Regions from separate parts of the Peribacillus frigoritolerans genome, predicted to be linked through region 1. Evidence: riboswitches for the same ligand, from Rfam matches in the RefSeq annotation. Region 1 holds a riboswitch; the other holds the start of a gene.
The links. A riboswitch is a leader RNA that binds a small molecule or an ion and turns the genes downstream of it on or off. The one in region 1 is predicted to bind FMN.
Positions count from the first base shown of each region.

Region 2: linked by a shared signal. The riboswitch ahead of ABOA58_RS17390 (ECF transporter S component) and the one ahead of ribE (riboflavin synthase) in region 1 are both predicted to bind FMN.

Region 1 is NZ_CP158190.1:611,612-616,048, forward strand. It holds gene megL (methionine gamma-lyase) at 1-645, shown strand, start outside; gene ABOA58_RS02945 (TspO/MBR family protein) at 642-1,379, opposite strand; FMN riboswitch at 1,582-1,712, shown strand; gene ribE (riboflavin synthase) at 1,859-2,497, shown strand; partial or broken gene ribB (3,4-dihydroxy-2-butanone-4-phosphate synthase) at 2,516-3,154, shown strand; gene ribH (6,7-dimethyl-8-ribityllumazine synthase) at 3,233-3,703, shown strand; gene ABOA58_RS02965 (DHH family phosphoesterase) at 4,111-4,437, shown strand, end outside.
Region 2 is NZ_CP158190.1:3,558,268-3,562,704, reverse strand. It holds gene serA (phosphoglycerate dehydrogenase) at 1-1,126, opposite strand, end outside; FMN riboswitch at 1,467-1,603, shown strand; gene ABOA58_RS17390 (ECF transporter S component) at 1,768-2,349, shown strand; gene ABOA58_RS17385 (ferredoxin) at 2,469-2,717, opposite strand; gene ABOA58_RS17380 (helix-turn-helix domain-containing protein) at 3,008-4,069, shown strand; gene ABOA58_RS17375 (RecQ family ATP-dependent DNA helicase) at 4,072-4,437, shown strand, end outside.

The DNA.
Region 1 (4,437 bases):
AATGTGACGTTCGTAGTGGATAATACGTTTTCGACGCCATACCTACAGAGACCGCTTGAGTATGGCTGTGATATCGTCCTTCATAGCGCTACGAAATATCTTTGCGGGCATGGGGATGTCGTTGCAGGACTTGTCGTAGGTAAGAAGGAATTCATGAATCAGGTAGCTGGGACTACACAGAAGGATATCGGTGGAATCATTTCACCTTTCGATGCTTGGTTACTATTGCGGGGGTTAAAGACCTTGCCTGTCAGGATGGACCGTCATTCGGCCAATGCAATGGAAATCTTTCATGAACTTAAGAAACATCCAAAGGTGAAAAAGGTATATTATCCAGGTGATGAAGCTTCACCGGACCATTATATAATGCACAAACAGATGAAACATGGCGGCGGCCTTATCTCTTTCGAATTGCATGGCACAAAACAGGATGCACAGGAATTCCTCAATAAATTGAAACTAATCAAAATTGCCGTAAGTCTTGGGGATACCGAAACATTGATCCAGCATCCCGCTACCATGACGCACTCTGCCGTTCCTGAAGATTCACGGAAACAAATGGGCATCAGTGACCAGCTGGTCCGTCTCTCAGTTGGCCTAGAAGCTTGGCAGGATGTCTGGCAAGATCTTCAGCAAGCATTTTAAGCTACCATTTTTCTTCTATTTTTAATGAAGATGGTGATGGATACGACAAAAGTGATGACAGCCAGGATATAAGAAATGTCCGTAATAACCGGATAGGCGGAGCTATTTCGTATCCCGATGCCTATGAACGCCCAAACGAATACGAGAGGATAGCACCAATCCCGGTTTTTACCTGCAAAGACAAAAGCCAGGATTGTTGCTGCAATCAGCAGGACGATCGTCCAGGCTAAACTTGAAACCCCAAAGCCGTCCCATTTGATATACGTGAGGTAATAAGAAATGTCAGCGATCGTTGCAACACTTACCCAGCCTGTATAAACGGAAAACGGAAATAGGTCGAAAGGAGTGTGCTCCACCTTTTTTATGCTTGTATAAATGACCATTAAAGTAGCCAAAAGAGCAATGATAATGAATACGGATAACAAAAAGTGTTCATAGTGCCAAGCCAAAAGCCAAGCTCCATTCAAGACACAGCTTAAAGCGAACCAAGGGAAGGATGCCTTATAAGCAGGGCTGTTTTGATGTTTGCTTAAGAACTGCCTGAATACCCAGATGGCGAGCAGGAAATAGATCAAGCCCCATATGGAAAATACATATCCGGCAGGAGTGAAAAGGACATCAAGTTTATCGGAAATCTCTCCTGATGTCTGGCCGTTCAATGGCAGGAAATTAGCTAAAAAATTCATCGTGACGACGAACAGATAGAAAATCAAGTTGATGATGGAAATAAGCATTATGGCTTCCTCCTTATATGAATTGTGATTCTCTAACCCTATTCCACAAATTTAGCCTGATTAACCTCTTTGGAGCACATCGGGGACTTGGGGGTCGATTTTTCATAAAGGGAGGAAGTTTCTGTAACCATTGAACCATTTAAGGTTAGAAATTTTACATCTTCACTTTATGGTGATAAAATATTCAAAGATTCATATTATTTTAGTCCTTCGGGGTCGGGTGAAAATCCCAACCGGCGGTGATGAAGAAATTCTAAGCCCGCGAGCCTGTTAAAGGCAGGATTTGGTGAGATTCCAAAGCCGACAGTAAAGTCTGGATGGGAGAAGGACGTGTGGAACCCAAGTGTATACGTACGCCTAATTTTTCAAAAATGAAAATATTAGGCTTTTTAGGTATACAATTTTTTTCACTCATTTCTCCTGCTAACTCCTTAGGTCATCCTAAGGGGTTTTTTATATTTTATAAAAGGGGGAAAAACATGTTTACGGGAATCATTGAGGATATCGGTACCGTACATTCCATGAAAAAAGGAAAAAGCAGTATGGAGTTATCGATTCGTTCTGAAAAAGTCCTTCAAGATGTTCATCTGGGGGATAGTATTTCAGTAAACGGAGTCTGCTTAACGGTAACGTCCTTCACGAAAAGTTTGTTTACGGTCGACGTGATGCCGGAAACGGTCAAAGCTTCCTCGATCCGGACATTGAAATTGGGATCACCTGTGAATCTTGAACGAGCCATGAGTGCACAGGGAAGGTTTGGCGGTCATTTTGTTTCAGGTCATATCGACGGAACCGGAACGATCATAAAAAAAGAACGGAAAGAAAATGCCGTATATTATGTAATCCAATTGGAAGAGGGGCTCAGTGCCTTTTGCATTCCAAAAGGATCCGTGGCCATTGATGGAACGAGTTTGACGATATTTGGAATCGAAAGGAACCTATTGACTGTATCACTGATTCCATTGACTCATCAGGACACCATATTGGGACAAAAAGCGGCTGGCGATATTGTTAACATCGAAAACGACATGATAGGGAAATATATAATACATCAAATGAAAAATGGCAATCCAAAACCAGGACTGAATTTAGAGTTTTTGGCAGAGCATGGATTCTAATAAAAGGGCGGTGTAATGATGTTCCATACAATAGAAGAAGCGATAGAAGATTTGAAGGCTGGCAAGGTAGTAATCGTATCCGATGATGAAGACCGTGAAAATGAAGGGGATTTTGTAGTGCTGGCCGAAAAGGCGACACCGGAAGCGATTAATTTCATGGCGACTCATGGACGTGGTTTGATTTGTACAACCATCACTGAAGAACTGGCAGCAAAATTGAAACTGCATCCTATGGTAGGAGAAAATACCGATCATCATGGCACTGCTTTTACGGTAAGTGTCGATCATAAAAGCACCTCTACAGGAATCAGTGCTTTTGAAAGGTCCTTGACCATCCTTGAGCTTCTTAATGAAGATTCGGTCGCTGAAGATTTCCAAAGGCCTGGTCACACTTTCCCGATAGTCGCAAAAGAAGGTGGCGTATTAAGGAGGGCAGGACATACAGAGGCATCGGTGGACTTGGCGAAGTTATGCGGTGCCGCTCCAGCTGGTGTCATTTGTGAAATCATGAATGAAGATGGATCGATGGCCCGGGTATCCGATTTAGAAGTCATCGCTGATAAATTCAATCTGAAATTCATTACGATAGCCGATTTGATTCGCTATCTTCAACAAAATGATACGATCGGGAAACAGGAGCTTGAACTGAACATCCCTAAAGCTTGAGGATTTAAGGAATTACATCTTAACAGAACAAAAAATAATATTGTTTTTAAAAATTAGGAGGAATTGGACATGGGGAAAACTATTGAAGCACAATTAATCGGATCAGGATTGAAAGTCGGCATTGTGGTAGGAAGATTTAATGAGTTTATCACAAGTAAGCTTTTAGGAGGGGCATTGGATGGTCTTAAGCGTCATGGCGTAGATGAGAATGATGTTGACATCGCTTGGGTCCCGGGTGCTTTTGAACTTCCGTTAATTGCTAAGAAACTTGTGAATACAGGTAAATATGATGCGGTAATCGGTCTTGGAACGGTAATCAGGGGTGCCACTTCACATTATGATTATGTCTGTAATGAAGCAGCTAAAGGCATGGCTTCCGTTTCCTTGGAAACGGGTGTACCGGTTATCTTCGGTTTGCTGACAACTGAAAATATTGAACAAGCCATTGAACGTGCTGGAACAAAATCAGGTAACAAAGGCTATGAAGCGGCCGTTAGTGCCATTGAAATGGCCAACCTTGGAAAATTGATAGAACAGTGATTTCACATAAGGAAGCCGCATGGAATAACATTCCTGCGGCTTTTTTTGATGTACTGGATCTTGGGTCTGATTGAGTCAGCCCTTCTTAAACCATTAAGCAATTCTTTAAAGTTCGTAAAGTTCCTAGCCATTGATCGATTAGGAAATGCTGCTCATCGACACTCACCGAAATCCCTTTAATGAAAATATCTCGGTTTCAAAGTAATGTGTTTTCCTTATATATACGTATAAATTATGGAAAATAAAGAATCATTAGGGAATTTTTCAAAAAAAAAACGAACAAAAGCATCACGCAATGGAAGCATGATAAAATATGCGGATATGATTATGCTACAATTGTAAAGATTGCAATTGAAATTCATGTCTTTAGGGAAAAGTAAATTTATTAGTTACTAGGAGGGGTTTGTGTGTACCATCTCTTTACACATAATGATTTAGATGGAGTCGGCTGCGGCATTATAGCTAAGTTGGCCTTCGGAGAAGAAGTAGTGGTAAGTTATAATTCAATTGGTCGCCTCAATCAGAACGTAGGAGCATTTCTTGAGCAAGCCAAGCTTGAAGATACATTGATCGTTACTGATCTATCGGTTGATGAAGATAACGAAAAAATGATTACTCAGTTTGTGGAAGATGGAGGCAAAGCTCTGCTGATTGATCATCATAAGTCAGCATTGCATTTGAACGAACATGATTGGGCATCTGTAACTGTCGAACAGGAAGATGGTAAACAGACG
Region 2 (4,437 bases), 2.7 Mb from region 1:
CTCTTGATCTGAAAAATCCAGAGATTAGACTTTTTGTAAGAATCGCTGTATCGAAATCCAATGATTCACCTGCATACGTAACGGAGATCTCCTGAATTCCTTCATTCATGCACTGAGAAGCAATGGATCCCATTTGCTGAACAAGTTGATAGAATGGCTGTACCTTTTCAAACACTTCTTTAGATATGGCTGGAAGGTTGATCGAACTTGAGACTGGATTTCCTTCGAAAAAGGTCAATACTTCTTGGGCAACCTGTACGGCAACATTTAATTGGGCTTCTTTAGTGGAAGCACCCAGATGCGGTGTAGCAATGACGCTATCCAATTCAAGCAGTTTATGGCCAAGTGGAGGTTCTTCGACGAAAACGTCCAGTGCAGCCCCTGCAACATGTCCTTGAACTAACATTTCATATAAATCATCTTCGTCCAGAATACCGCCCCGGGCGCAGTTCAGTACATAAACCCCTTTTTTACAGGTAAGCAGTTTTTCTTTATTGATTAATCCTCTTGTTTCATTCGTAAGTGGTGTATGAACAGTAATGATGTCTGCTTTAGGAAGCAATTCATCTAACGGCAGGGCCGTTACGGACATTTTCTTTGCACGATCGACAGTAAGGAACGGATCATAGACAATGACATCCATGCCGAATACCTTAGCGCGTTTGGCAATTTCCCCTCCGATACGTCCAAAGCCAACTATTCCTAATGTTTTACCACGCAGTTCAGTACCCGTATATGAAGAACGTTTCCACTCCCCATTCTTCAGTGAAGCATGAGCTTGCGGAATGTGGCGCATTAATGAAGCCATCATGGCGAATGTATGTTCAGCTGTTGAAATGGTGTTGCCGTCAGGTGCATTAACCACGACAATCCCGCGTTTTGTCGCCGAGGGGATATCTATGTTATCAACACCGACACCAGCGCGTGCTATAATTTTTAGCTGCGGCATACGGTTCATTAAATCCTCCGAAACCTTCGTAGCACTTCTTACAAGAATTGCATCAATCTGATCAAGTTCGTTTGCAGCTTCCTCTACGGTCTTTTGAATGAGATGAATATTGGATGCCTCAGATAGCGGTCCGAGTCCTTCTGGTTTAATGGCGTCTGCTACTAAAATCCGATACACGTCTAAACACCTTCCTAGGAAAAAATTATCTTAAATTTCAGTTAATTTTACAATTGAAATGCTGAATATGTCAATTTGGCTTAAATGGATGTAAGCGCTTAATAGGATGGTTATCTTCTGATCATCTGTTTAATGTCGCGATATAAATGGCTTCATCAAGGATTGAATAATATAAAAAATAATTTTCAATATTATGAATTTTAATTTTGTGCCTCCACTATTTGTTTTAAGCCATTCACTGTGACGATCGATATTCATCCTGAATGAATCAACTGAGAAAAAAAGTGCTATCAAAAAACAGGTAATTCAGATATAATGGGGAGTATAAAAAATTTTATAGATCTATCTTCGGGGCGGGGCGAAATTCCCCACCGGCGGTGATGAAGGAAATTCCTCTTCTAAGCCCGCGAGCCTTACAAGGCAGGATTTGGTGCGATTCCAAAGCCGACAGTATAGTCTGGATGGGAGAAGATGGAGGTTCCTGATTGCGTTTCAACAGTTATTTGCTGAACGTTTGTTTGATGTAACCTTTAATTTATCCCTTTAATTCTATTGGAATTAAAGGTTTTTTATTGAGCATCAACATATTTTGGAACCCTAACCTCTTTTTCAGGTAGATCGGAAAAGAAGGAGAGAGACCTATGAAAAAGAACAAAGTGAAAAAAACGGTCACACTTGCCATGATGGGAAGCATTTCTTATTTATTGATGCTTTTAAATTTCCCGTTTCCGGGATTCCCGCCTTTTCTCAATGTTGATTTTAGCGACATACCAGCACTGATGGCGGCATTAATTTTCGGACCGATGGCTGGAATTCTAGTCGAGTTCATTAAGAACCTATTGGATTTAGTCATGACAGGGACCTTGACTGCTGTACCTGTGGGGCATATCGCTAACTTTATAGCCGGAATACTGTTTGTCTTGCCGACTTATTATGTATTTCAGAAAATCAATTCAAAAAAAGGGATGACATTCGCTTTACTTGCGGGGACAGTTTCCATGGCAGTATTCATGAGTGTTTTAAACTATTATGTCTTTTTACCGGCTTATACTTTCTTTATGGGATGGGATGCAATGTCGGCACCCGAGTCAAGAAAGCTCGTTACGACGGCAATCTTGCCTTTCAATGTGATAAAAGGCGTACTCATCACATCTGTATTCATGTTGCTGTTCATTAAATTACAGACATGGATCAATAAGCAAACATTATATAAAAATGCTTAATAGCATTGACGATATAAAAAACAACCGATTCGTATTCGGTTGTTTTTTTATGCCTGTTTAATTTTGGTATGGGGAGATGGCAAAAGAAAAGCCATTTTCGATTGAAAATGGCTTGTACGTTATTCGAATTTAAGTGCATCTCCGTCAAATGCCTCATCAGCAACTTTAATAGAATCCGTTGGGCATCCTTCAAATGCATCCATCATGTCATCTATAAGTACATCAGGAATTTCAACGATTCCCTCGTTATCGTCAAGGGTAACAAATGCAATCCCTTCGTCATCGTAATCATATATATCTGGTGCCGCTGCTCCGCAAGCCCCACAAGCTATGCATGTTTCTTTATCCACAATAGTAAATTTAGCCATGAATATAACCCCTCCTAAGTTGATTGACAACTGATAATCTTTTTATTTCAGATTATTATCTCTTTCTTATTGTAAGACCCAATGCCAAACTTTTCAATAGAAATTGTATTGATAATAACTATCATGTAGCACAATGTCAACGGAAAACATCGAAATAATTAACTTGGTTCTTTCCATGATTCGTCATTTAGTCACATAATTTCCCTTGTATTCATTAATAATAACGGCGATTTTTGCAGTTATTTGTTACAATGGGTTTATTGGTTAAATGAAACAAGGATGTGAGTCCCATGAATAATTATCTACAGGCCATCATTCTATATGCGATAAAAAAATTTCAAGGCGAACGCTCCATTTATGCTATATACCATATGCTGCAGGGGAAGAAATCGTCACAAACAATCCAGGATGCCCATTTATTCGGGCTAACGGATATTTTTGGGACAATACCTCGATTTACCCGTCAGCAATTAAATCAAAACATTGAACATTTACTTAAACATGACTTGATTAATTTAACGGATAAACCAGATGCATATGAAATTAGTATGCAAGGAGAGGGAATATTAGTCGATTACTTTAAAAATAATCCTTTTCCGGCGTATATAAATGGTTGGAAGTATCACAATATCACCCCGGTTTTCTGGGGAAGGTTAAACTTACTCATTCAAACCATATCCCATATTGTCCACAATGAAAGACGTTTTTATCCGATACAAAGAAATCCTAAAATCCAATTCTTCGTAAAGGAATTTTTACATGCCAATCGTCAGGATCGAGCGTTGATTGCCCAACACCTATATGATGAATTGATATCCCTTTTAGAAAGTCAAAGTGATATGAAACGAGACATTTTCATTTTGAAAATAACCGGGATTAACAGGATTGGACTTACCTTTGAACAGATTGCAAAAAGGAAAGACGTAGAAGAAGAGTATGTTCGCTTTACTTTCCTTGACTCATTGCATCAAATGCTTGCTGAAATGGAAACGGGAAAGGATTACCCTCTCTTGTCCACATTAACAAATGATTGGAAAAGTAGTGGAAATCCTCATTTGACACAATCTACAAAGACTACTTTACGATACATCCAGGAAGGGAAAAGTCTGGGTGAAATAGCTGAAATCCGCAGATTGAAAGTCAACACCATCGAAGATCACCTCGTAGAAATTGTCTTATCGGACAAGAGTTTTCCGATTTCAGATTATGTGACTATCGAGGATGAGCGGAAAATTGCTGAAGCAATTAAGGAACTTGGAACGAAAAAGCTTAAAGCAATCAAGCAGATGGTCGATAATAAACAGATAAGCTTTTTCCAAATAAGACTTGTACTTGCGAAAATAGGTGAGTGATGATGAATATAGAACGAGTCCTCAAAGAAAAATTCGGTTTTGATGAATTCCGTCCTGGACAAAAGGAAGTGGTTGAATCATTGATGTCCGGCAATCATACCTTAGCGATGCTACCGACCGGATCAGGTAAATCATTATGTTACCAGCTGCCGGCTTATCTTTTTAATAAGACTGTCCTAATTGTCTCCCCGTTATTATCATTAATGCAGGATCAGGCAGATCAACTGAAGATGAGTGGCGAAAAAAGTGTATTGACCCTCAACTCTTTTTTGACATTAAATCAAAAAAGGAAAGCTTTCGACCGGTTGCATAGTTATCGTTTTATCTTTTTATCTCCTGAAATGCTAAGCTTGGATGGTGTGATAAAA